Regions from separate parts of the Neobacillus sp. SRL179 genome, predicted to be linked through region 1. Evidence: a T-box and tRNA genes for the amino acid it is inferred to sense, from the RefSeq annotation. Region 1 holds a T-box; the other holds one or more tRNA genes.

Region 1 (6,901 bases):
TTCTGCATAATATTTATTGAATGCTTGAGCTAAATCAATAATATATTTGGCCACCTGCGAGGGGTCAAAGTTTTCACAAGCTCTTTTAATTGCAGGGGCAAACTCCATTAATAGGCTCACTATCTTCCATTCTTTGTCCCAAGTAATAGAAAAGGTTGAATCCTCTGCATCAGCCTGATAATTCGCTTTCCGTAAAATAGAGCACGCACGGGCATAGGTATATTGTACATAGGGACCTGTCTCCCCTTCAAAACGAAGCATTTCTTCTAGAGAAAATTCAATATCATTCATTCGATTGTTCTTTAAGTCGTGAAAAATGACGGCGCCAACACCGACCTGTTTAGCTACTTCATCTTTATTGACCAGGTTGGGATTCTTTACTTCGATATTTTGTTTCGCCATTTCAATTGACTCATTTAACACTTCTTCTAGTAAAACGACCTTGCCTTTCCGTGTCGACATCTTTTTCCCATCTTTCAGCATCAGTCCAAACGGTACATGGGTCATCTTCTCGGCCCAATCATAACCCATTTTTCCTAACACGGAAATTAACTGTTTAAAGTGCAAGCTTTGCTCATGACCGACAATATATAGAGACTTTACAAAGTCATAGTTTTCTTTACGGTAAAGTGCTGCGGCTAAATCACGGGTCGCATATAAGGTTGCTCCGTCCGATTTTTTAATCAAGCATGGCGGGAGCTGTTCTTCGTTTAATTCAACTACCATAGCTTGATTGGATTCTACTAATAATTGTTTTTCTTCTAGCAGCTTAACAATCCGGTCCATTTTATCATTATAAAATGCTTCACCTGCAAAAGAATCGAATTGAACGTTCATTAACTCATAAATTCTCGAGAATTCTTTTAGCGATTCATCACGAAACCACTGCCATAAATGTAAGGCCTCTTTGTCGCCATCTTCTAATCGCTTAAACCAACTGCGCCCTTGGTCTTCCAGTTCGGGGTGCTTTTCTGCCTCAGCATGAAACTTAACATAAAGCGTCAATAATTCCTTAATGGGGTTTTGTTTTACCTTTTCCGGATCGCCCCAAAGCTGATAAGCTGTAATTAACTTTCCGAACTGGGTTCCCCAGTCACCGAGATGGTTAATTTTAATCGGCTTATAGCTGCACTTTTCTAGGATTAAGGCGAGGGCGTTACCAATAACAGTCGAGCGCAAATGCCCCATTGAAAAAGGCTTAGCAATATTTGGTGACGACATGTCAATGGTGACATTGCCGTCTTTTCCAAAGTCTAATCCAGCAAATTGGTCTTTTTTCGTCATTACTTCAGTAATTAGTTCTTCCGCCACTACCTTTTTATTTAAAAAGAGATTGACGTAGGCTCCGACCACTTCCACATGCTCAAATGTTGGCGATTGGATTTTTCCACTTAACTCTTGGGCAATCAGCTGGGGAGATTTGCGTTTAAGCTTAGCCAAAGTGAAACATGGAAACGCCAAATCCCCCATTGAAGCGTTTTTCGGTTTTTCAATCATCAATTCTAAATTTGTTACAGAAATTTCTTGGTCAAGCAGCTCATAGAGGATCGCTGCCAATTCCTTTTTAAAATTCATTATCATGACCTCCTTTTTTACTTTTAAACACAAAAAACTCCCGCCTCTATAAAAGAGACGAGAGTTTGAAATCCCGCGGTACCACTCTAATTGTTCAGAAAAGAACCAGCTTTTCCTTTGTAACGGAGTATTCTCCGGCATACCCTACTATGTTCAGGTTAGCATCTCAAAAGTGCGCTTCGTTATCTCCTCCGTATCAGGCTTGCACCATCCCTGACTCGCTATCACTTCCTAGATAACTACTCTCTTTTTCATCGATTTTTTCCGACTTGATTATCAGTTATTATACTGGAAAGATAAGGATTTATCTAGTCATGGCTGATTAATTTTTTCATATTGGTCATCCTAACAAAAAGGAGGGATTGATATGGCCAGAAGAAATAAAATCCTTGTCCCTGAAGCACGCAATGGACTGGATGCGTTAAAAGCGAAGGTCGTCCAAGCAGGGAGCCCTGAGGATGCCAAATTTGAGGCAGCCGAAGAAGTCGGTGTACCCTTGAAAAAGGGCTATAACGGACAGCTGACATCTGAACAAGCTGGAAAAGTCGGAGGCAGGCTCGGCGGAAGCATGGTGCGCGAGCTTGTTAAAATGGCACAGGAAAACTTAAAAAGACAATAATGGTCGAAAAGCGGAAGCGCCCTGGTCAGCAGCGTATGGCCTGGAGCGCTCCAACTGAGATAAAGGAAACACGAAGAGCCGGAGGCGATTCGATGTTGACTTATCGTAGGGCGGAGAGCGAAGGACACTAGCTGCTAGGGCGCTGGAGCTGGACATTTCTCAAAGTTGGAATTTATAATTTCTTACTCTATGAAAAGGACTCGTGTAGAATTCTACACAAGTCCTTTGTTATTTATTCGATAGTCCCCTTAGTAAAAATACCTTCATGACTTCGGCAATTTGCTCGGAGCTCAAGGGTTCATGGTTGCGTTCCCAGTCCGACACAAGTGCGATGTACATTTTTAACAAAAGGAAACTAGTTATTTCTGTATCAGATGCGGGAATGGCGCCTTTAGAAATCGCTATTTCCACCTTTTTCTTTAAATAAGCAATAATTTCATTCTCTACATGCTGCAGCATATCAGATACGGCTAATGTTCCCATTTCCGCTTCCTCTTGGATCAGCTTAATCATGAGCTGGTGCTGTGAGCGAAATGCTAATAAACGGGTAAGTGCGCGATGAACATTTTCCGTAAATGGAAGGTCCGGCTGGATTACCGCCTCAGCCTCAGCAATCATTTCCTTCACGAGTGTTGAAATGATTTCTTCAAACAGTTCTTCTTTATTTTTAAAAAAGGTATAGATTGTTCCTTTACCCACATTGGCGAGACGCGCTACTTGGTCCATTGTTGTGGCTTTATAGCCGAATAAGGAAAACGATTTTGTTGCCGCTTCCACAATCATCTTTCTTCTGTCGGGTGCCATAGTCTTGGAAGAACCCCCTTTATGACTAATTTAGTTCTTTGGTCATGTTTTTACTATAGCATGATTTATTTTTGGTTTCAAATGGTTTAGGAACCTGTTGAGTGGTAGTGCCTGACACCCATTTGCCAAATGAAGAAACAAGGTACAATAAATAGACTACCGGCTGCCGGGATTAACAATTGTATGAAGGCGTTTCCTTCGCTTTTTCCGAGTATATACATGAGCGGCAAATAATTCACAGTTCCAAACGGGATTACGTAGGTAAAAAAACGCATGACCCATTTTTGATAAATATTTAAAGGATATTGTGCCATTTCACGGCCGCCGTCGGTAAAAATATTGGCTACTTCCAGTCCCTGAACTGTCCAGAAACACATCGTGGCCGCCACCATATAGATACCGGTAAAAATGAAAATACCACTGACAATCATTAGAATCAGTGTGATTATTTTTATAATGCTCCATTCAATTGGAAGATTACTCAATGCCCAGACTAACACGAGGAAACTTTGAAGCAGTCGGCCCACCCTTGTAAATTCAAATTTTGACCCTAACACTTGTAAAAACGTACTTCGCGGCCGAACTAACAGTCTGTCAAATTCCCCTTTTATAATCAGACTGGAAAAAGTATCAAACCCACGGGCAAAGCATTCGCTCAAACTAAAGGCGAGGTGAATGATAGCAAAGCAAAGTGCGACCTCCAAAAATTTCCACCCTTTAATGTGACCGAATCGCTCAAACAAAAAATAAAGACCGGCAAAGACAGTAAATGGAATAAAAAATTGGCCAATTGATAACAGCCAGAAAGATGTCCGATATTGCATTTGTGATTTAAAGTGAATCAACAGATATTTAAAGTAGAGACCCATGCTTATCATCCCCCCTGAACAACAACTTTTTCGAGTACACGGTTCAGAGCCTTTCTCCCTAACAAGACAAGAATAAGTAAATACCCTAATTGGATGAGAATACCGATCACTGCCTCAGCCTGCGGGATATGACCCGAATAGATTCGGAACGGAAAATCTGCCGTCCAGCGAAACGGCAGGACATAGGCAATTTTTTGCAGCCACTCTGGCATCAACGGAACTGGAATAATTAAACCGGCAAAAAATTCTCCCAGAACGGAAAACACGAGTAGAGACCCTGCAGGCGACATCGTGATAAATACGGATATATATAAGAACATTGAGATGGTCACTACAAGAAATAGACCTAGCAGCAGTGCTGTTAAAAACAATAGAAAAGCAGGTAAACTAGGTGAAAATGTCATGTTGTAAGGTTTAGGCAGAAAAAAGGAAATGATTAAGATGGGAAAGCAGCGAAGGATCGCGCTCGATAATCGCTGTGCAAGCAGTTTTGCAAACCAAAATCCATATAGTTCACATGGGCGGCACAGCTCATAAGCAATATTTCCGCTGGTAATCAAGTCAAACAACTCGTTATCGCGAAACCACATGGTAATGAAAACCAGAAAGGCTTGCTGCAGCCATATGTACGCAATGAGATCATGTAAGGATATAGGTGATGTTTGGGTGGAATTTTTATAAAATGCTTCAAAAACCATAATCGTAATAAATCCCCAGAAAAATTGCGTTGCCACTCCCGCGAGTGCTGCTGCCCGGTACTGCATGCCATATTGGAGACGGAGCTTCAAGACCGATCCATACACCCTCATATTTTGTACTCCTTGTAAAGCTCTACGATTATGTCTTCTATTGGCTGCGGTTCAATCGTCACATCTTGGAGGTCGACTTGACTGGACAATTGAGCGATGATATCCGAGGTTTTAATTAGCTCTGTATCGATGGTGAGTATGATACGTTCTGGTGACCAAGAAAGTGTGGATGCCTTAGGGATATTAACTGGAGTTAGGTTTTTTCGATAATCAGCTGTAATCGTCTTATGAGTTCCAAACCGTTTCCTCAGTTCCTCTAAGGACCCATCGTATAACTTGCTGCCCTTTCCTATTAAAATCATTCTGTCTGCTAATGCTTCTATATCATTCATATCGTGGGTAGTAAGGATGACCGTGACTCCCTTTTCCTTATTGATGGTTTTGATAAATTCGCGGACGGCCATCTTTGAAACAGCATCCAATCCAATCGTCGGTTCATCTAAAAATAAGATTTTGGGGTTGTGAATCAGGGAAGCAGCAATTTCACAGCGCATCCTCTGCCCGAGGCTCAGCTGTCGGACTGGTGAATGGATAATAGTTTGCAATTCGAGTGTTTCGATCAGTAGATTAATCGTAGTTTGATAGTCTTGTTGTGCGACTTTGTAGATGTCTTTGAGCAGTTCAAATGAATCCATTACGGGCACATCCCACCAGAGCTGGGAACGCTGACCGAAAACAACGCCAATATTTCTTACATATTCCGTTCGGTCCTTCCAAGGTGTGTAGCCCATAATCGTGCATGTCCCGGTGTCAGGCACCAGGATACCGCTCATGATTTTAATGGTAGTTGATTTTCCTGCCCCGTTTGGACCAATATAGCCAACAATTTCTCCTTGATTAATTGAAAAGGAGATGTCTGTTAGGGCTTCTATTATGGTTTGTTCTCGATAAAAGAGAGCTTTTACAGCTTGCCTTAGACCTGATTGGCGTTTGGCAATCTTATAGGATTTGCTTATTCCTTCTAAATGGATCAACTAGTTCCCTCCCCGCTTTTTAGAGTCGTAGGGGAAAATAATATCACCTATGGAAGTTTATTGTCAATAATTTTCTGAACATTACATTTTCACAAAGTATTCATGGTTCGGCACCTCCCTTGCTGGTATTTTTTTATACAATGGTGTTGGAGTGGAATTTGATTTGAAAGGACGTGGAATATGGCCTATAAAAACCGTACTGAATCAACTGAGTTAATGATCCTCAGAATCTTAAACAAACGAATGAATTTGCCTGATAAGGACAAACAGCACTTTTTCAGTTTAAAAAAAGGCTATGAAGGGGAGGTAATGTTTGATTCTTTAACCGAGAAGCTCCAGCTTGAATGCTATATCTTAAACGATTTGCTGCTCAAAATAAACAATACCACGTTTCAAATCGACTCCCTGATTATTACTTCAGAAATGATTTATTTATATGAAGTGAAGAATTTAGAAGGTGATTATTATTATGAGGCTGACAAAGATAGATTGTATAAAACCCCCAGAAAAGAGTATAATAATCCACTACTTCAATTGAATCGTTGTGATTCTTTACTTCGTCAATTACTGCACAATCTAGGAGTTCCTCTCCCCATTGAGGGCAAAGTGGTTTTTATCAATCCCGAGTTCACCCTGTACCAAGCCCCCCTTAACAGGCCTTTTATGTTTCCAAGCCAAATAGATAGTTATCTAAAAAAGTTAGATACGACAGCATCAGAACTAAATGGAAAGCATAAAAAGCTAGCTGACAAATTACGTTCACTTCATATTGAAGAAAATCCTTATACAACATTACCAGCTTATAATTATGAATCGACTCGAAAAGGGATTACCTGTGCATGCTGCGACTCGTTTTCAATTTCTCTATGCGGGAAGAAGTGTGTGTGCGAAGATTGTGGACATGAAGAATTAGTTACTTCTGCTGTTTTGCGGAGTGTGAAGGAGTATGTGCTTCTTTTTCCAGATCGGAAAATTACTACTAATAATATTTATGATTGGTGTAAGATTATTGGGTCAAAAAAGAGAATAGCAAGGATTTTAGAGAGGAATTTTAAGATAGTCGGGATTGGGCAATGGTCCTTTTACGTGAACAGAGATCCCAGTACAGAGAAAGATAATCTAACAAGGTTTGATTGAAATAAAAATTGAGGACAATTGTTCTGCTTTCTCGGGACTTTTGTCCTTAAATTAATGGAGACACTTCCACCAGCTTCCTTGCTTGGTTTGTCTTTAAGACTGCTTGTTAAAGAC
Region 2 (6,901 bases), 140 kb from region 1:
AGTAGGGAATCTTCCACAATGGACGAAAGTCTGATGGAGCAACGCCGCGTGAGCGATGAAGGCCTTCGGGTCGTAAAGCTCTGTTGTTAGGGAAGAACAAGTACCGGAGTAACTGCCGGTACCTTGACGGTACCTAACCAGAAAGCCACGGCTAACTACGTGCCAGCAGCCGCGGTAATACGTAGGTGGCAAGCGTTGTCCGGAATTATTGGGCGTAAAGCGCGCGCAGGCGGTCCTTTAAGTCTGATGTGAAAGCCCACGGCTCAACCGTGGAGGGTCATTGGAAACTGGGGGACTTGAGTGCAGAAGAGGAAAGCGGAATTCCACGTGTAGCGGTGAAATGCGTAGAGATGTGGAGGAACACCAGTGGCGAAGGCGGCTTTCTGGTCTGTAACTGACGCTGAGGCGCGAAAGCGTGGGGAGCAAACAGGATTAGATACCCTGGTAGTCCACGCCGTAAACGATGAGTGCTAAGTGTTAGGGGGTTTCCGCCCCTTAGTGCTGCAGCTAACGCATTAAGCACTCCGCCTGGGGAGTACGGCCGCAAGGCTGAAACTCAAAGGAATTGACGGGGGCCCGCACAAGCGGTGGAGCATGTGGTTTAATTCGAAGCAACGCGAAGAACCTTACCAGGTCTTGACATCCTCTGACACTCCTAGAGATAGGAATTTCCCCTTCGGGGGACAGAGTGACAGGTGGTGCATGGTTGTCGTCAGCTCGTGTCGTGAGATGTTGGGTTAAGTCCCGCAACGAGCGCAACCCTTGTTCTTAGTTGCCAGCATTCAGTTGGGCACTCTAAGGAGACTGCCGGTGACAAACCGGAGGAAGGTGGGGATGACGTCAAATCATCATGCCCCTTATGACCTGGGCTACACACGTGCTACAATGGATGGTACAAAGGGCAGCAAAGCCGCGAGGCCTAGCCAATCCCATAAAACCATTCTCAGTTCGGATTGTAGGCTGCAACTCGCCTACATGAAGCCGGAATCGCTAGTAATCGCGGATCAGCATGCCGCGGTGAATACGTTCCCGGGCCTTGTACACACCGCCCGTCACACCACGAGAGTTTGTAACACCCGAAGTCGGTGGGGTAACCGTAAGGAGCCAGCCGCCTAAGGTGGGACAGATGATTGGGGTGAAGTCGTAACAAGGTAGCCGTATCGGAAGGTGCGGCTGGATCACCTCCTTTCTAAGGAATATGCAGTCCTTGTGGACTGATAAATTGTTTGACGTTTTTTGTTTGTTTAGTTTTGAGGGAGCAATTCTCTCAAAGCTTTTTTTAATCGTTCTTTGAAAACTAGATAATCGTAAGAAGAAGCAAGAAAACATCGAGTAATCGCCATTTTAGTTTTCTCTCTTAAGTAATTAAGAGAAATAACCTTTTAGGTTAAGTTAGAAAGGGCGCACGGTGAATGCCTTGGCACTAGGAGCCGATGAAGGACGGGACTAACACCGATATGCTTCGGGGAGCTGTAAGTAAGCTTTGATCCGGAGATTTCCGAATGGGGGAACCCACTGCTCGTAATGGAGCAGTATCTTTACCTGAATACATAGGGTATTGATGGCATACCCGGGGAACTGAAACATCTAAGTACCCGGAGGAAGAGAAAGCAAACGCGATTCCCTGAGTAGCGGCGAGCGAAACGGGACATAGCCCAAACCAAGAGGCTTGCCTCTTGGGGTTGTAGGACACTCAACATGGAGTTACAAAGGAACGGGGTAAATGAAGCGATCTGGAAAGGTCCGTCATAGAAGGTAAAAACCCTGTAGTTGAAACTTCGTTCCCTCCTGAGTGGATCCTGAGTACGGCCGGACACGAGAAATCCGGTCGGAAGCAGGGAGGACCATCTCCCAAGGCTAAATACTCCCTAGTGACCGATAGTGAACCAGTACCGTGAGGGAAAGGTGAAAAGCACCCCGGAAGGGGAGTGAAATAGTTCCTGAAACCGTGTGCCTACAAGTAGTTAGAGCCCGTTAATGGGTGATAGCGTGCCTTTTGTAGAATGAACCGGCGAGTTACGATCCCATGCAAGGTTAAGTTGAAAAGACGGAGCCGCAGCGAAAGCGAGTCTGAATAGGGCGAATGAGTATGTGGTCGTAGACCCGAAACCAGGTGATCTACCCATGTCCAGGGTGAAGTCCAGGTAACACTGGATGGAGGCCCGAACCCACGCACGTTGAAAAGTGCGGGGATGAGGTGTGGGTAGCGGAGAAATTCCAATCGAACTTGGAGATAGCTGGTTCTCTCCGAAATAGCTTTAGGGCTAGCCTCACGTAGTAAGAGTCTTGGAGGTAGAGCACTGTTTGGACTAGGGGCCCTCATCGGGTTACCGAATTCAGACAAACTCCGAATGCCAAAGACTTATCCGTGGGAGTCAGACTGCGAGTGATAAGATCCGTAGTCAAAAGGGAAACAGCCCAGACCACCAGCTAAGGTCCCAAAGTATACGTTAAGTGGAAAAGGATGTGGAGTTGCTTAGACAACCAGGATGTTGGCTTAGAAGCAGCCACCATTTAAAGAGTGCGTAATAGCTCACTGGTCGAGTGACTCTGCGCCGAAAATGTACCGGGGCTAAACGTATCACCGAAGCTGTGGATTGACACCATCAGGTGTCAGTGGTAGGAGAGCGTTCTAAGGGCGTTGAAGCTAGACCGTAAGGACTGGTGGAGCGCTTAGAAGTGAGAATGCCGGTATGAGTAGCGAAAGATGAGTGAGAATCTCATCCACCGAATGCCTAAGGTTTCCTGAGGAAGGCTCGTCCGCTCAGGGTTAGTCGGGACCTAAGCCGAGGCCGAAAGGCGTAGGCGATGGACAACAGGTTGATATTCCTGTACCACCTCTTTATCGTTTGAGTGATGGGGGGACGCAGGAGGATAGGGTAAGCGCGCTGTTGGATATGCGCGTCTAAGCAGTTAGGCTGGTGAATAGGAAAATCCGTTCACCGTGAAGGCTGAGCTGTGACAGCGAGGGAAATTTAGTACCGAAGTTCCTGATTCCACACTGCCAAGAAAAGCCTCTAGCGAGATAAAAGGTGCCCGTACCGCAAACCGACACAGGTAGGCGAGGAGAGAATCCTAAGGTGAGCGAGAGAACTCTCGTTAAGGAACTCGGCAAAATGACCCCGTAACTTCGGGAGAAGGGGTGCTCTTTGAGGTTCATAGCCTCGAAGAGCCGCAGTGAATAGGCCCAGGCGACTGTTTAGCAAAAACACAGGTCTCTGCGAAGCCGCAAGGCGAAGTATAGGGGCTGACGCCTGCCCGGTGCTGGAAGGTTAAGAGGAGGGGTTAGCGCAAGCGAAGCTCTGAATCGAAGCCCCAGTAAACGGCGGCCGTAACTATAACGGTCCTAAGGTAGCGAAATTCCTTGTCGGGTAAGTTCCGACCCGCACGAAAGGCGTAACGATCTGGGCACTGTCTCAACGAGAGACTCGGTGAAATTATAGTACCTGTGAAGATGCAGGTTACCCGCGACAGGACGGAAAGACCCCGTGGAGCTTTACTGTAGCCTGATATTGAATTTTGGTACAGCTTGTACAGGATAGGTAGGAGCCTGAGAAGCCGGAGCGCTAGCTTCGGTGGAGGCGTCGGTGGGATACTACCCTGGCTGTATTGAAATTCTAACCCGCACCCCTTATCGGGGTGGGAGACAGTGTCAGGTGGGCAGTTTGACTGGGGCGGTCGCCTCCTAAAGAGTAACGGAGGCGCCCAAAGGTTCCCTCAGAATGGTTGGAAATCATTCGTAGAGTGTAAAGGCACAAGGGAGCTTGACTGCGAGACCTACAAGTCGAGCAGGGACGAAAGTCGGGCTTAGTGATCCGGTGGTTCCGCATGGAAGGGCCATCGCTCAACGGATAAAAGCTACCCCGGGGATAACAGGCTTATCTCCCCCAAGAGTCCACATCGACGGGGAGGTTTGGCACCTCGATGTCGGCTCATCGCATCCTGGGGCTGTAGTCGGTCCCAAGGGTTGGGCTGTTCGCCCATTAAAGCGGTACGCGAGCTGGGTTCAGAACGTCGTGAGACAGTTCGGTCCCTATCCGTCGTGGGCGCAGGAAATTTGAGAGGAGCTGTCCTTAGTACGAGAGGACCGGGATGGACGCACCGCTGGTGTACCAGTTGTCTTGCCAAAGGCATCGCTGGGTAGCTATGTGCGGACGGGATAAGTGCTGAAAGCATCTAAGCATGAAGCCCCCCTCAAGATGAGATTTCCCATAGCGTCAAGCTAGTAAGAACCCTGAAAGATGATCAGGTTGATAGGTCAGAGGTGGAAGCGTGGCGACATGTGGAGCTGACTGATACTAATCGTTCGAGGACTTAACCATTTATATTAGGTGAACTTGAGTTTTTAAAACTTCTTCTGCATTATCTAGTTTTGAGGGAATGAACCTCTAATTAAATAGTCTGGTAATTAAGGCGAGAAGGTCACACCCGTTCCCATACCGAACACGGAAGTTAAGCTTCTCAGCGCCGATGGTAGTTGGGACACGCGTCCCTGTGAGAGTAGGACGTTGCCAGGCTGTTTATCTACATGGAGGATTAGCTCAGCTGGGAGAGCATCTGCCTTACAAGCAGAGGGTCGGCGGTTCGATCCCGTCATCCTCCACCATTTATTTTTCTAAACTATTATTTGCCGGGGTAGCTCAATTGGTAGAGCAACTGACTTGTAATCAGTAGGTTGGGGGTTCAATTCCTCTCGCCGGCACCATTTGTTTGATTACTCAGATAAGAGATTATTAGCGAGGTTCTATTTTTAACGGGCTATTAGCTCAGTTGGTAGAGCATCTGACTCTTAATCAGAGGGTCGAAGGTTCGAGCCCTTCATAGCCCACTATTAAATCTTATCCCTGTAATGAGCCATTAGCTCAGTCGGTAGAGCATCTGACTTTTAATCAGAGGGTCGAAGGTTCAAGTCCTTCATGGCTCACCATTTTAATATGCGGGTGTGGCGGAATTGGCAGACGCACCAGACTTAGGATCTGGCGCCGCAAGGCGTGGGGGTTCGACTCCCTTCACCCGCACCATTTAATTTTATATGCGGAAGTAGTTCAGTGGTAGAACATCACCTTGCCAAGGTGGGGGTCGCGGGTTCGAATCCCGTCTTCCGCTCCAATAATGCCGGGGTGGCGGAACTGGCAGACGCACAGGACTTAAAATCCTGCGGTAGGTGACTACCGTACCGGTTCGATTCCGGTCCTCGGCACCATCACAACAAATTCATATGCGCCCTTAGCTCAGCTGGATAGAGTGTTTGACTACGAATCAAAAGGTCGGGAGTTCGAATCTCTCAGGGCGCATTATTTCGGGAAGTAGCTCAGCTTGGTAGAGCACTTGGTTTGGGACCAAGGGGTCGCAGGTTCGAATCCTGTCTTCCCGACCATATTTCTTATCTTTTACGGGGTCTTAGCTCAGCTGGGAGAGCGCCTGCTTTGCACGCAGGAGGTCAGGGGTTCGATCCCCCTAGACTCCACCAATTTTATTTAATATGTTGACAATGTAAATTTTATTTGTTAATATATAAAAGTCGCACAAATGATTGTTCTTTGAAAACTAAACAAACAAAACGTCAACAAACAATAATATTAGTTTCGTATGAAACTAAGCCAACGTAACAAAATGAGCTAAATCAACTTTCTCGGAGAGTTTGATCCTGGCTCAGGACGAACGCTGGCGGCGTGCCTAATACATGCAAGTCGAGCGGACTTTCAAAAGCTTGCTTTTGAAAGTTAGCGGCGGACGGGTGAGTAACACGTGGGCAACCTGCCTGTAAGACTGGGATAACATCGGGAAACCGATGCTAATACCGGATAATCCTTTTTCTCTCATGAGAAAAAGCTGAAAGTCGGTTTACGCTGACACTTACAGATGGGCCCGCGGCGCATTAGCTAGTTGGTGAGGTAACGGCTCACCAAGGCGACGATGCGTAGCCGACCTGAGAGGGTGATCGGCCACACTGGGACTGAGACACGGCCCAGACTCCTACGGGAGGCAGCAGTAGGGAATCTTCCACAATGGACGAAAGTCTGATGGAGCAACGCCGCGTGAGCGATGAAGGCCTTCGGGTCGTAAAGCTCTGTTGTTAGGGAAGAACAAGTACCGGAGTAACTGCCGGTACCTTGACGGTACCTAACCAGAAAGCCACGGCTAACTACGTGCCAGCAGCCGCGGTAATACGTAGGTGGCAAGCGTTGTCCGGAATTATTGGGCGTAAAGCGCGCGCAGGCGGTCCTTTAAGTCTGATGTGAAAGCCCACGGCTCAACCGTGGAGGGTCATTGGAAACTGGGGGACTTGAGTGCAGAAGAGGAAAGCGGAATTCCACGTGTAGCGGTGAAATGCGTAGAGATGTGGAGGAACACCAGTGGCGAAGGCGGCTTTCTGGTCTGTAACTGACGCTGAGGCGCGAAAGCGTGGGGAGCAAACAGGATTAGATACCCTGGTAGTCCACGCCGTAAACGATGAGTGCTAAGTGTTAGGGGGTTTCCGCCCCTTAGTGCTGCAGCTAACGCATTAAGCACTCCGCCTGGGGAGTACGGCCGCAAGGCTGAAACTCAAAGGAATTGACGGGGGCCCGCACAAGCGGTGGAGCATGTGGTTTAATTCGAAGCAACGCGAAGAACCTTACCAGGTCTTGACATCCTCTGACACTCCTAGAGATAGGAATTTCCCCTTCGGGGGACAGAGTGACAGGTGGTGCATGGTTGTCGTCAGCTCGTGTCGTGAGATGTTGGGTTAAGTCCCGCAACGAGCGCAACCCTTGTTCTTAGTTGCCAGCATTCAGTTGGGCACTCTAAGGAGACTGCCGGTGACAAACCGGAGGAAGGTGGGGATGACGTCAAATCATCATGCCCCTTATGACCTGGGCTACACACGTGCTACAATGGATGGTACAAAGGGCAGCAAAGC

What was found. A T-box is a leader RNA that pairs with one kind of tRNA and senses whether it is charged. The one in region 1 lies ahead of argS (arginine--tRNA ligase), so its partner is inferred to be a tRNA-Arg.
Region 2: it has a tRNA-Arg gene. The T-box ahead of argS (arginine--tRNA ligase) is inferred to sense a tRNA for this amino acid. The anticodon was not compared.

What each region holds. Positions count from the first base shown of each region.
Region 1 is NZ_OZ481792.1:234,013-240,913, reverse strand. Features, by position in the region: gene argS (arginine--tRNA ligase) at 1-1,575, opposite strand, end outside; T-box leader at 1,626-1,839, opposite strand; gene AC4E8C_RS01310 (alpha/beta-type small acid-soluble spore protein) at 1,943-2,194, shown strand; gene AC4E8C_RS01305 (TetR/AcrR family transcriptional regulator) at 2,423-2,998, opposite strand; gene AC4E8C_RS01300 (ABC transporter permease) at 3,085-3,867, opposite strand; gene AC4E8C_RS01295 (ABC transporter permease) at 3,873-4,676, opposite strand; gene AC4E8C_RS01290 (ABC transporter ATP-binding protein) at 4,673-5,650, opposite strand; gene AC4E8C_RS01285 (nuclease-related domain-containing protein) at 5,831-6,787, shown strand.
Region 2 is NZ_OZ481792.1:89,647-96,547, forward strand. Features, by position in the region: rRNA gene AC4E8C_RS00445 (16S ribosomal RNA) at 1-1,189, shown strand, start outside; rRNA gene AC4E8C_RS00450 (23S ribosomal RNA) at 1,386-4,322, shown strand; rRNA gene rrf (5S ribosomal RNA) at 4,401-4,517, shown strand; tRNA gene AC4E8C_RS00460 (tRNA-Val) at 4,531-4,606, shown strand; tRNA gene AC4E8C_RS00465 (tRNA-Thr) at 4,630-4,705, shown strand; tRNA gene AC4E8C_RS00470 (tRNA-Lys) at 4,756-4,828, shown strand; tRNA gene AC4E8C_RS00475 (tRNA-Lys) at 4,852-4,927, shown strand; tRNA gene AC4E8C_RS00480 (tRNA-Leu) at 4,937-5,021, shown strand; tRNA gene AC4E8C_RS00485 (tRNA-Gly) at 5,035-5,109, shown strand; tRNA gene AC4E8C_RS00490 (tRNA-Leu) at 5,115-5,203, shown strand; tRNA gene AC4E8C_RS00495 (tRNA-Arg) at 5,221-5,294, shown strand; tRNA gene AC4E8C_RS00500 (tRNA-Pro) at 5,301-5,377, shown strand; tRNA gene AC4E8C_RS00505 (tRNA-Ala) at 5,395-5,470, shown strand; rRNA gene AC4E8C_RS00510 (16S ribosomal RNA) at 5,630-6,901, shown strand, end outside.